DNA from 4 places in the Cupriavidus sp. SHE genome. Region 1 is predicted to be linked to each of the others. Evidence: predicted binding sites of a transcription regulator. Region 1 holds the regulator's gene; each other region holds the start of a gene.

Region 1 (3,175 bases):
TCGCGGCGGTTCCGCCTTCCACGGCGTACAGGTCGAAATCGCCCAGGAATGGATGCGCACCAATCATTTCCTTGCGGATGTACTGTTTGACGATCTTCTCGCTCAATCGGAGCATCCGGTCGGGAACGGGATAGTTACAGGCCAGGATCCCTTCGCACATTTCGTACAGGAAATCACCGCCATCCAGACCAAGCTGGTCGCGCACATACGATACGGCGCCGGTCAGGAATTTGACGCCAGGAACGTCCTTGTGCACGCGGGCATAAAGGTCGAACCGCTCCTCGATACCTGCGCGTCGCGGGAAACCGCCGACACCTTCTGGCAAATACGAAAATGACCTTTCCGATTCGATCATGGCGAACTGGCCGAGCTGCCAGAAACCATGTCGCGGGATGGTTGCCAGAAAATTCGGATTACCTCGCCCGGCATTTAGCATCAGGCGATTCGATACGCTTCCTGCCAACTTGATGAGTTCGTCCTTGAGTTCGAAAGGCGACAGGCTGGCGAGCCCTGACGTATCGTGCTTGGCCATCGTGCATCTCCTGAAGGTGCTGTGCGGTATAGGGGCGTGGGAGGGACGAAAGGCTTCAACCTCTCGTCATCGTCGGATCGAATGGGGCAAAACCATGCTGGGTTGGCGCTTTCCGCCACGATCGACGTTCTCGGTTGTTACCCTAGCCGGAGAGCGAGAAATTTTCATTGGCCCAAAGAACTACGAATGGCCAGGAAAATGCGCGACGTCGCGAAATCGGGCAAGTAATCTGTAAAGATCAGGAATTGCACATGCTGCGGAGGAGAAGCATGACGCTCAGATTTCACGAACTCTCTCCCGATGTGCGGGAGGCTCTGGAGTCCATTTGCGCCAGGCACGGATTCGTCCCCGAGGATTTCGAATTCGCGGTTGCGAACGCGCTCAATCCGGGGGAGAGTGCTGCGGATATGGTGACTGTCGAACGCGTGGTCGGCGGTCAGTTACAGAAATACAAAGGAGGCGCTGGTGGGGCTGCGACCTGGCTGGCTGCCTTTGAGGCAGACCTCGCGTCCGATTGGTTCGGCGCACCATTGGCCGATTAATGTCGAGTCAGATTGATGATGGTCGGGTCCCGATCAGCGTCGGGTCCCGGGGCCATCATCGTCCGTACATGCAATGCGCTGCAGTGCATGGTGACAGAAGAGGGCGGGCTGCCTCAATCAAGAGTTTTCGAGGATGGTTCCGCAAGCTCGAGCATTCGGCAGATGGCGGCCATATTGCCGACCATGGTGCGGCGATGGGTGCCCTGGTAGACGCGAACGCCCTTGATCTGGCGGAAGGGGACCGGCTTGACCGGGCGGCGGGATGCGACGGTTTCGGATTGCAGCATGGCAACACCTCGTAATTTGCGTTCAGCAGAAGTCCGCACCCGTCGTCCGTAAAGGACGGGGCGGCGTTGGCAAAGCAAAAGCGGGTGACCGGGGCAGGTGGCCAGCTGCCTGGGTCCGGAGAGTCAGAAGCCTGATGATCTGATCAGGCCAACTGCGATACCCTCCAGGGAGAACTCGTCACGTCCTGCATGCAGGACGATGTTCTGGAAGTCAGGGTTCTCGGCGATCAACTCGATCGTGTCGCCGCGTTTCTTCAAGCGTTTGACGGTGACGTCATCGCCCAGGCGGGCGACGACGACCTTACCGTTCGCGGCTTCGCTGGCTTTCTTCACGGCAAGCAGGTCGCCATCCAGAATGCCCGCGTCGCGCATGCTCAGGCCGCGAACGCGAAGTAGATAGTCGGGGCGCTCGTCAAAGACAGAGGCATCGACTTGATACTGCCGGTCGATATGCTCGGCAGCCAGAATCGGGCTGCCAGCTGCGACGCGACCGACTAGTGGCAATGTCAGTTGCAGTACGCCCGCCATCGGTAACGAAAACTGATCGGGTCGTTCAGAGTCGCTACGCGTCACCTTCAGACGAATGCCTCGCGACGCGCCCGGTGTCAGCTCGATCACGCCCTTGCGCGCCAGAGCTCGCAGGTGTTCCTCGGCCGAATTGGGGGAGGAGAAGCCGAATTCGGCGGCGATCTCGGCACGAGTGGGCGGAAAGCCCGTGTTGCGGATCGTGTCGCGGATCAGGTCGAAAATCTGCTGCTGCCGGGGTGTCAGGGTCGCCATGGGTCGCAGGTCTTGTGCCGAAGCACTGTATGTTTAAACAGTATGCTGTGATTTTATACAGTATCGGGTGAAGTGCAAGCACATTTTGCGCAGCCGGCTCAACACGAGTAGTTCTGTGGGGTGAGGCCCACGGGTTTGTCACGGGTTCGGCCAGGCGTTCGCGCAGTTACAATCGGCCCGCCTACAAGCTCCGTCAACCCCGTCCATGTCTGTACTCCTGCCTCGTATCGTTGTGCTCGCGACTGGTGGCACCATCGCCGGTTCGTCCGCAAATCCTGCCAGTAGCGCTCACTATCAGGCCGCTACCGTACCTGTATCGCAACTTGTACAGGCAGTGCCCGCGCTGGCCGATGTCGCGCGAGTCGAAGCGGAGCAGGTGGCGCAGGTGGACAGCAAGGACATGATGTTCGATCTCTGGCGGATGCTTGCCTCGCGAATCGGATATTGGTCCGCGCAGGACGATGTCGCCGGGATCGTGATCACGCATGGCACTGACACGCTGGAAGAGACGGCGATGTTCCTGCATCTGTCGCAGGCTTGCCCGTTGCCTGTCGTGATGACTGCGGCCATGCGCCCATCGACGTCGCTTTCCGCTGACGGGCCGCTGAACCTGCTAGATGCGGTGCGCGTGGCGGCAAGCCCGGCGGCAGTTGGCAAAGGTGCGCTCGTGGTGCTGAATCAACAGATTCATGCCGCGCGTGATGTCGTCAAGGCGCATACGTCGGCTGTCGATGCTTTCCATTCGCCAGTTGCCGGTCCGCTGGGTTTTGTACAGGACACCTATGTCCATTTCTCGCGCACCCCGGGTCCTGATCAGGCGCCGCGCTTGCCAGTGCCCGCTGCATGGCCGTTGGTGGAGATCGTCGCCAGCTACGCGCAGCCGGGGAGGGTGGCCATCGACGCGATGGTGGCCGCCGGCGTGCTGGGGTTCGTCGTGGCCGCGGCCGGCAACGGTTCCGTGCACGAAACGCTGACGGCCGCGCTCGTCGATGCTGCGGCATGTGGCGTAGCGGTGGCGCGAAGCTCGCGTACCG
Region 2 (3,175 bases), on a different contig from region 1:
GCCAATAACGCCACTGCCAAGAATTAGAACGCGCATGTTGGGGGCTCTCTACTGCGGAATGGATGTGTGGGAGAATTCGCTTCTATACTATTGACTTCAAGGCAGTCATAGTTACCGAATTTCTCTGTAAAACAGGAAAAAATCATGAGAACGAGTCGTCAGCCGGTACGTGCGCTGGATCGGCTGGACCGGAAGATTCTGGGGGTCCTGCAGGCCGATGGCCGGATTTCGATGAAGGAGCTGGCGGAGGCCGTCGGGCTGACCATCACGCCGTGCATCGAGCGCGTGAAGCGGCTCGAACGCGACGGGGTCATCATGGGGTACTACGCGCGGCTGAACCCGACGCTGCTTGGCAGCGCGCTGCTGGTCTTCGTCGAGATCTCCCTGGGGAACAAATCGGGCAACATGTTCGAGCAGTTCCGGCGCGAGGTGCTGCGGATCCCCGAGGTGCTCGAGTGCCACCTGGTATCGGGCGATTTCGATTACCTGATCAAGGCGCGCATCCGCGAGATCGGCGAATATCGCCGGCTGCTCGGCGACATCCTGCTGCAACTGCCGGGCGCGGCGCAGTCGAAAAGCTACGTGGTGATGGAAGAGATCAAGGAGACGCTGGCGATCGCCGTGGACGAGAAGGAGCGCAGCCAGCCGGGCTGACGGCTCCTGGCCTGCCGGCTCAGAAAAGGCTGCCTTGCGGCGAATCCTCGGGCGGCACGCGGAACAGATCGGTGCGCAGCGGGTGGCGCTCCTGATTGAGCCCAAGCCTCCGGCATGCGATCTCGAAACGCTTGCGGACCAGTTCGGCAAAAATGCCCGTCCCGCGCATCCGGCTCGTGAATGCCGCGTCGTTGTGCTTCCCGTTACGCATGTCCTCGATGATGCTCAGCACATGCTGCTTGCGGCCGGGAAAATGCTCCTCGAGCCATTCGATGAAGATGCCGTGAACCTCTAGCGGCAGGCGCAGCATGACGAAGCCGGCCGACGTTGCCCCGACTTCGCTGCAGGCCTTCAGCACGTTTTCCAGGTCGTAGTCGGTCAGCGCCGGTATCACCGGGGCAAAGAGCACCCCGGCCGGCACGCCGGCCTCGGCCAGCAACCGGATGCCTTCGATCCGTTTGGCTGGTGTGCTGGCGCGCGGCTCCATCTTTCTGGCGATATCGGCATCGAGCGTCGTGACGGACATGAATACGCGCGCCAGCCCATTCCGGGCCATACGGGCAAGGATGTCGATATCTCGCGTCACCAGAAACGATTTGGTTGTGATGGCCACCGGGTGCTGGAAGCGTTCCAGCACCTCCAGAATGCCGCGCGTGAGCTGGAATTTCCGCTCGATCGGCTGGTACGGATCGGTGTTGGTGCCGAGCGCGATGACGCTCGGCTTGTAGTGTTTCTTGCGGAGTTCCTGCTCGAGCAGCGTAGCGGCATTTGGCTTGGCGAACAGCTTTGTCTCGAAGTCGAGACCAGGCGACAGGCCCAGGTAGGCATGATTCGGTCGCGCAAAACAGTACGAGCATCCGTGCTCGCAACCCCGGTACATGTTGATCGACTGGTCGAACGGAACATCGGGCGACTGGTTGCGCGAGATGATCGTCCTGGCCGGCTCGATCGCGATCGTCGTCCGTGGCGCGGGAGACTCTCCGTGCAAGGCCTCCAGATCGGCAAGCATGGCCGCATCCGCCTCTCGGGACAGGCTGTCGAAACGCGATTCCGTGTTCGACAGCGCGCCTCTTCCCTTGCGGAAGCCATCGGGTAGTGACGTCATGGGGGCTCTTGACTCGTACAATCTCCAATACTGTATAAATATACAGTATTGGTGGCGAGATACCAGTGCCCTGATCAGTGCCCTGATGGAATGCGCGCCCTGGGGATTGAACCTCCGGTGGGCTTCAGATCTCGTCAGACGGTACGTGTGGCCAAGGGAGGCGCGTCGTCGCGATCCCAGTAGGGCGGGGAGCCGAACCAGTTGGCAAAGAAGTCGACAAAGGCGTGTGTCTTGGCGGGAACCAGATGCCGGCTCGGATAGACCGCCCAGATCGAGACGACCGGCAATACCGGGTATTCATCGAGCACGGTGACCAACTCGCCGCGGCGCAGGTATGGCGCCACATCCCAGGTCGACTTCAGCGCGATGCCCACGCCCGCGACGATCGCGTCGCGAATCACCTCGCCGTTATCGGCGCGTAGCGTGCCCCGCACGCTCACCGCGCTTTCGCCGACCGGAGTATCGAAGCGCCAGGTCGATTGATCGCCGAGGACCAGGCAGTTGTGATTGCTCAGGTCTTCCGGGTGCCGTGGGGAGCCGTGTCGCGCGAGGTATTCCGGCGATGCGCAGATCACACGATGACTGGGCGCGAGTGGCCTGGCGACCAGCGAGGAATCGGGGAGCGCGCCCATGCGGAGCGCGACGTCAATCCCACTATCGACGAGGCCGACGATCTGGTCGCTCAGGCGCAGATCCAGTGTGATGCCGGGGTAGGTGGCCAGGAGGGCGGGGATCGCCGGCGAGACATGCTGGCGTCCAAACGAGGCAGGCGCCGTGACACGCAACGGACCGTGCGGCACCTCCGCGCCTCGGCCCACGGATTGCGCGGCCACTTCCGATGCGGCCAGCAATGGCTCGGCGTGGGTCAGGAACCGCTCACCATCTCCGGTGAGCGAAAGGCGGCGCGTTGTGCGATGTAGCAGGCGGGTGCCTAGCCGATCCTCCAGGCGCTGGAGTCGGGCGCTGGCGGTCGACGTCGACAGTCCCAGATCGCGTGCGGCCGCCGACAGATTGCCGAGCGCCGCCGCGCGCACGAAGACCGCGATATCGGTCAGGTCGAAAGGCATCGTCGGCGCGTAAAGTGGGGCCAGGCCTTCGGCTATTCCTGCGAGAGCGCCTTGGCTGCCTCGACTTGCGATTCGAAGAACGTCTGGAAGCTGATGGCAAGTCCTGCCATCAGCAGGCCGGTGCCGATCATCAGCGAAAAGATGATCAGGATGACCACGGGCCAGCCCGAGCGCGTGGGCGTGCCATGGGGGTTGTATTGCGCATCCCACTTGTCGTCGGGGCGCAGCCCGAACACGATGGCCGTCAGGAAGGCGCTGATAAGGGACGCGCCGCCGGCCACTGCGAAGACCCAGTTCAGTGCGGTATTGCCGGTGCCGAGGATCAGCGAGGCGATACCGAGCACGCCGG
Region 3 (3,175 bases), on a different contig from region 1:
TCGAACCAGGCAAACCCAGACGCGATCTGGCCATAGGCCTGGTCAAGCCGCGCCAGCAATTCCGTGCCGATGCGGCGCGACAACCCCGCGCGCGGCAGACGGCGCACTTGCCCCAGCGTGCGGCAGCCAATGCCTTCGAGCCATTCGGGATCGGCCAGCGTGTGCAGGCATTCCACCGGCAGGCGGTCGAGCAGGCGCGTCATGCGGGCGGCCCGCACCGCGCGGCGCGCGGGCCGGACAATGCCGCGCGACGTCTTGCGCAACGGCTGACGCGCCAGCCATGCGGCGCCCTGCGCCGTGGTACCGCTACCGATCTGCGCAAACGTGCCCAGTTGCCGCACACGCGCGCGAATCGCCCGGCACAACGCGCGATGGCCGCCGAACAGGCGCAGGCTGGCCGTGACATCGAGCATCACCGTGGCCGCTTCGGGTTCGGCGTCGATCGCCACGGCCGGCGTGAAATGCAGCAACGCCAAAGCGGCCGAGGTCATCAATGCGGACTCCGCCGCGAGATCGCGATCGAGCTGTACCACATCGGCCGACAGCGCCTGCACGCCGCCGCGCCGCATTCCATAGCGCACGCCCAGCGCCACGGCCGGGCCATTGGCCAGCACCACGCGCTCGTGCTCGATCACCGCCACCGGCAGCGCCTGATGCAGCGTTCCGGTATGGGGTGCGGGCCGGGGATCGGCGGACGTACTGGCGGACGTACTGGCGGGCATACGGGCAGACGTAGACGTAGCGGCGGACATACCGGCATCGACCGGCTCAGGCCAGCTCGGCTGCAGCGCGTCCAGCGGCAGGCGCGGCAGGTGCACCGCGATCCAGTACGCCGGGATGGCTGGCGCTGCCGCGGATGTCGGAGATATCGGGAACATGATGATCGGCTCCTGCCGGAGTTGCTGGAACGACCGGAGCGACCGGAACGACCGGCGTGGGCACCGCGGGCATACCCGCGCGCCGCGGCACATGGAGCATGCCTTCCAGCGGCAACAGCAGCGGCGTGTCGCGTGCCGGGCCGCGCCGCTTGTGAAAAACGATGGATAGCAGATTGCCGGGCAACGGCGATAACGCCAGCCGCAGCATGGCCGGCGACGATTCGTGCAGCACGCGGATCGGCCGCAGCACCCACACCACGGTATCGCCGGCCTGCGCCAGCACCTGCAGACGCCGCAGCACCTCTGGCCGCGCCGCCGGGAGCCAGACCAGCACCGCGCCGAACGCCTGGCTGCGCAACATCTGCTCGGCCGCCCACGCCATGTCGGCGCGGCGCGATGCCACTGGCGCACCCGCCTGCGGACGTACCCAGTAAAGCTGACGCGCGGGCAGGCCACCGTCGGCCAGTCCTGCCGCCAGCCCTCCCGCCAGTCCTGCCGCATTGGGCAGGTACGGGGGATCGACAAAACCGATGCGGCGCCCCGCCGCGGCCAGCGCGCGCAACGCCGGCATCAGCAGACGCAATTCGCCCGCGCCACCCTGGGCCAGCAGCAACTCGGTCACGGCGCCGACAGGCCAGCCGCCGCCTGGCAGTTCGGCCGTCAGGGCATCGTACCCGGTCGGGCACACGGGCAAGCGCCCGGCGCGGCCGAGCTGACCCGCGCGCCACAGCCCGGGGTAGCGGTGCTCGAGTTCGCTCACCGATGCACGGGGCGCGGAGGAGGAGGAAGCCGCATGGCCCGCCACGACTGTCGGCGGCGTGACATGCGATGACACGGTCATGATGTGGATGAAGAGGCGCAATCGACTGGCGCTGCCCTCGTATTTTTACGAATACTGTATGTTTATACAGTATCGAGACCGATGCAAGCCTGCAGCACGAATGTGGCGCGTTCACCGCCTGGAATGTGCGCTTGTCAGCGAACTGCCACGGATTCCCGGCACGAATGCAAACAAATGTCATGCACGATTGTGCAGTCCGGGGCAGGTACGCAAAATGCGCGACATGAAACAACGGAATACGCGCGATTGCGTGCATCTGCTGATCGATGGTCTCAAGCGTCAAGGCCCGCTGCGCCGTGACGTGATGGCCGACGCGTGTGGTCTTAGCCCCGAGGAAACCACGCGCGCGCTGAAGGCCGCGCGCCAGATGAACGTGGTCGATCACGTGCCCCACGGTCCCGGCACGTTGCCCGGCGCCATCTTCTACCAGCTCACGGGCCGGCAGCTCCCGCCCGCCCGCAAGAGCACGCGCGTGCCGCGCGCCCCCGACGACCGCTTCCAGCCGCTGCTGGAGGCCTGGTGGAGCAGCAACGAACTCGATCGCGTCGATCGCGCATAACCACGCTCATACGCTCGCCCGCCTGCACCGGGGAGGCTGGGGAGACTTCAATCGGGAATCAGGAGCGAGGCTGTCGCACGATGGCCGATTCGATGGCCGATTCGGTGCCGTGACAGGCCGCGTAATGGTCGCAGCCCTCGCACGAGGGCTCAGGGCAAGGATGGATGTCGAGCCGCTCGCAGACGCGGTGATAGAAGAACTTCTTCCATTTCATGTCCGTGGTATTGGCCGCGAAGACCGGCCAGAAGACCTGCCGCAGCAACGCGGACACATCGTCGCGCCCGGACAGGCCCATGTCCTGCCACAAGTGCGTATGGCCGAAGCAGCCGCAGGCCAGCGCGTGCGCGGCCCAATGCACTAGCGGCACCAGCGTCCCTGCCGCGCCCGGCGTGCAGCCGTCCTCGAGCATCTCCACCAGATCGGCGAATTCGCACGGCAGGCTGTCCGGCGCCTGTGGTGGAACATCTGGCGCCCACCCCGCCTGCGCGGCCCCGGGAAAGCAGTGATCCAGCATGTGCCGGAACGCGTCCGGCGGCAGGCCGAGCCATTGCGCGAAGCGCGGCAAGCGCCCCGCGCAGGCGGACTCCAGTACCCCGGCCAACGCCCGTGTAACGGGATCGCCGGGTTGGGCGGCAAAGGCATCCAGCAACAGCAGTGAGCGGTTCATCGTGGCAACAATGCGGCAGCACGCCTGCGGAATGGCGGGCGTCGCATCGCAATATAACCACGTATATAACGCCAGTCAAACCGTGAACGGCATCCTACTTCTCGCGACGATAGCGAGCCTGCACGATCTGCATCCACTCGCCGTTGTCGGCCTGCATGAACGACGTCAGCGTGCGGTGATCGTCGTCAACCATGGCCACAACGTCGCGGTACTTCGCCGTTTTCCCCGCG
Region 4 (3,175 bases), on a different contig from region 1:
GCGGCGGCATCGTCGTGCATCCGTTCGAGGTGCGGCATGTACCAGGCGATCACCTGCTCGAATTCAGATGGCCAGGGCGAAGTCGGCGCCATCAGCGCACGCGCCAGCGTCACCAGTTCATCCCAGGCGGGCGCGGCGGCGGGGGGCGGCTCGAAGGCTTCGAGCGCGATCAACGGTTCGGTGGCGGCTTCCAGTCCTTCGAGCACGCGCGCGGCCGTTTTCGGGCCGACGCCGGGCAGCAACTGCAGCGTGCGGAATCCGGCCATGCGGTCGCGTGGATTTTCCAGCCAGCGCACCACGGCCATCACGTCCTTGACGTGCGTCGACTCCAGAAACTTCAGTCCGCCGAACTTCACGAACGGGATATTGCGCCGGGCCAATTCGATCTCGACCTGGGCGCTGTGGTCGGCCGCGCGGAACAGCACCGCCTGCTGCATCAGCGACAAGCCAGCCTCGCGCCGCGCCAGTACCTGCTCGACGACGAAGCGCGCCTGCTCGGCCTCGTCGTTGACCACCACCACGCCGGGCTTCTCCGCCGATTCGCGCAGGGACCAGAGATCCTTGGTGAAGCGTTCGGCCGCGAGGCCAATCACGGCATTGGCGGCACCGAGGATCGGCTGCGTCGAGCGATAGTTCTGCGACAGCGTGACCTGCTCGGCCGGCGGCGAGAACTGTGTCGGGAAATCGAGGATATTGCGCACGGTGGCGCCGCGGAATGCGTAGATCGACTGCGCGTCATCGCCCACCACGGTCAGGCCGCGCCCTTGCGGCTTGAGCGCCAGCAGGATCGACGCCTGCAACGCGTTGGTGTCCTGGTACTCGTCGACCAGCACATGGTCGAAGCGCGCGCCCATGTCCTGCGCCAGTGCGGGCTCGGTCATCGCCTGCGCCCAGTAGAGCAGCAGGTCGTCGTAGTCGAGCACCTGCTGCTTCTGCTTGGCTTCCACGTAGGCGGCGAACAGGCCCTTGAGCGCGTCCGCCCACATCGCGTAGCGCGGGAACTGCGTCTTCAGCACAACCTCGAGCGGCAACTGTGTGTTGACCACACGCGAATAGATTGCGAGGCAGGTTTCCTTGCGCGGGAAGCGTGAGGTCTGCTCGGATAGTCCGAGGTCATGGCGTACCACGTGCATCAGGTCGGCCGCATCGCCGCGGTCGCTGATGGTGAAGGTCGGAGCAAGCCCGAGCGTTTCGGCGTACTCGCGCAGCAGGCGGGCGCCGATGGCGTGGAACGTGCCTGACCACTGCAGCGCGGCGCGCCCCGCGCCGGTCTGGATGCCGAGTGCCTGGTCGACTATGCGCTCGACACGGCGGCCCATTTCGGACGCGGCGCGGCGCGAGAACGTCAGCAGCAGGATGCGGCGCGGATCGGCGCCGTTCACGACCAGATGCGCCACCCGATGCGCGAGCGTGTTGGTCTTGCCAGAGCCCGCGCCGGCGATGATCAGCAGCGGCGCGTCACCGTCGTACTCCACCGCCGCGCGCTGTTCCGGATTCAGCCGGGAAAGATAGACGGGGGCGTCGGCGACCTCGGTGTCGGGCGACTCGGCAGCGGCTTCAGGGGCAAGTTCCGGTAACACGTCAGGGCAGGCAGTCGGATGGATGCGATGAGAAAAATCTGGCACTCACTGTATATCCATACAGCCCTGACAGGCAAGCCGGATGCCCGACGATGTGAGCCGGGCAACAAAAAAGGTGCCGCATGGGCACCTTTTCGTTGGGTTTGGCGTTGTTCAGGCCGCGTTGGCCAGTGCGCCGTCGAGCAGCTTGTGCAGGGCGTCCCACTCGGGCTCGCCCACGTAGCGCTTGAGAATCTTGCCGTTCTTGTCCACCACGAAGGTCGTCGGCGTGAGCTGGACGTTGCCGAAGGCCTTGGCCGCCGCGCCGTCGGCGTCCATCGCCACCTTGAATGGCAGTTCACGGGTCTTGGCGTAGTTCATCACGTACATCGGCGGGTCGTAGTTCATCGCCACCGCCACGAAGTCCAGCCCCTTGTCCTTGAACTGCTTGTAGGTGCTGACCATCTGAGGCATTTCCTTGACGCACGTGGCGCAGCTTGTGGCCCAGAAGTTGATCAGGTAGACCTTGCCCTTCAGGTCGCCAGTGCTGAGCTTTTCGCCCGAAAGCAGCGTGAATGTGGCGTCGGGGACCGTATTCGCGGGCGTCATGGCGCGGTAGCCGAAGAAGCCGAGCAGCGCGACGATGACAACGGCTACAGCGATCGGCCAGCGCTTCTTGCTCGAAGGTGTGGCAGGGGTGGCGGAATTCGACATGGGGTTACGGTCCCGAGGGGAGGCCATCTACAGACAGCGGCTATTCTACTGCCGCTGTTAGCCGGCAGTGGCAAGCCGGATCAAATGCGCACTATCTGCGGCATTCCGCCGCATTTCCTGGTGATTGACTACTTGGACGCCGCCAGCCCTTCGGCGAGCTTGGCGCGTGCCGTATCCACGGCTTGTTCGAGGTAGGCGCCGTAGAAGTCCGGCTGCAGGCCGCGCAGCGGGCTGGCCAGGTTGCGGCCGTTACGATCCAGGAACAGGACGGTCGGGGCCACCGTGATGTTGTGGGCGCGTGCCCATTGCTTTGCGGTGGTCATGGTGCCGTCGGCGTCGCGCAGCGGCGTGTCGGCCGTCATGTCGAGCTCGCGCGCGGTGATCTCGCCGGCGGCTGCCTGTGGCGCCAGATAGTTGCGGCGGGCGGTCTCGCAATACGTGCAGCCGGGCAAGCTGACCAGCACGACCAGCGGCCCGCCCTGTTTCGCGGCGTCGGCGGACTGGGCGGCAATATCGGTGACGGGCGGCAGATGGCTTGCCGCCATCGACACGGCCGGGCCCACCAGCAGCAACAGCGCGGCGAGACCATGCAGAACGGAGCGAAGCAGGGGCGTGCGGGGCGTCATGCTGGGGCGTCGGTGGGTATTCGTGAGAACCTGGTGAAGACGTCGCCGCATTTGATTTCGTGCGCATCTGGTGCGAACGTGCGCGGCTTCCCGGATAATACCGGCTTGCGCCAGATTGCGCCGACATCCCCCATGCGCCGCCCCAGCCCCCGACCTGCCCCTCGCGTTCCCCTGCTGATTGCCATCGTGCTGCTGGCTCTGGCCGGCTGCTCGCCGCGCTATGACTGGCGCACCATCGTCTCGAACGAAGGGCAGTATGCGGCGCTATATCCGGAC

What was found. Region 1 encodes LexA, which represses DNA repair genes until DNA is damaged. Its sites were predicted from a motif close to ACTGTATNNNNATACAGT; they were not measured.
Region 2: RN01_RS21085 (PA0069 family radical SAM protein) is a predicted target of LexA. The motif match lies at 1,789-1,806, and genes of this name have one in related genera.
Region 3: imuA (translesion DNA synthesis-associated protein ImuA) is a predicted target of LexA. The motif match lies at 1,773-1,790, and genes of this name have one in related genera.
Region 4: RN01_RS19365 (ATP-dependent helicase) is a predicted target of LexA. The motif match lies at 1,628-1,645, and genes of this name have one in related genera.

What each region holds. Positions count from the first base shown of each region.
Region 1 covers NZ_JWMB01000025.1:151,556-154,730, forward strand. Annotated here, with positions in the region: gene RN01_RS14275 (bifunctional aspartate transaminase/aspartate 4-decarboxylase) at 1-532, opposite strand, end outside; gene RN01_RS14280 (hypothetical protein) at 802-1,074, shown strand; gene RN01_RS34295 (hypothetical protein) at 1,188-1,361, opposite strand; gene lexA (transcriptional repressor LexA) at 1,485-2,141, opposite strand; gene RN01_RS14290 (asparaginase) at 2,347-3,175, shown strand, end outside.
Region 2 covers NZ_JWMB01000042.1:168,579-171,753, reverse strand. Annotated here, with positions in the region: gene RN01_RS21095 (D-amino acid dehydrogenase) at 1-36, opposite strand, end outside; gene RN01_RS21090 (Lrp/AsnC ligand binding domain-containing protein) at 145-654, shown strand; gene RN01_RS21085 (PA0069 family radical SAM protein) at 674-1,759, opposite strand; gene RN01_RS21080 (LysR family transcriptional regulator) at 1,894-2,826, opposite strand; gene RN01_RS21075 (NINE protein) at 2,859-3,175, opposite strand, start outside.
Region 3 covers NZ_JWMB01000007.1:78,805-81,979, reverse strand. Annotated here, with positions in the region: gene RN01_RS03375 (DNA polymerase Y family protein) at 1-878, opposite strand, end outside; gene imuA (translesion DNA synthesis-associated protein ImuA) at 769-1,719, opposite strand; gene RN01_RS03365 (hypothetical protein) at 1,943-2,278, shown strand; gene RN01_RS03360 (nitrogen fixation protein NifQ) at 2,337-2,945, opposite strand; gene RN01_RS03355 (DUF1579 domain-containing protein) at 3,040-3,175, opposite strand, start outside.
Region 4 covers NZ_JWMB01000039.1:28,370-31,544, forward strand. Annotated here, with positions in the region: gene RN01_RS19365 (ATP-dependent helicase) at 1-1,580, opposite strand, end outside; gene RN01_RS19370 (TlpA disulfide reductase family protein) at 1,734-2,273, opposite strand; gene RN01_RS19375 (thioredoxin family protein) at 2,402-2,899, opposite strand; gene RN01_RS19380 (hypothetical protein) at 3,032-3,175, shown strand, end outside.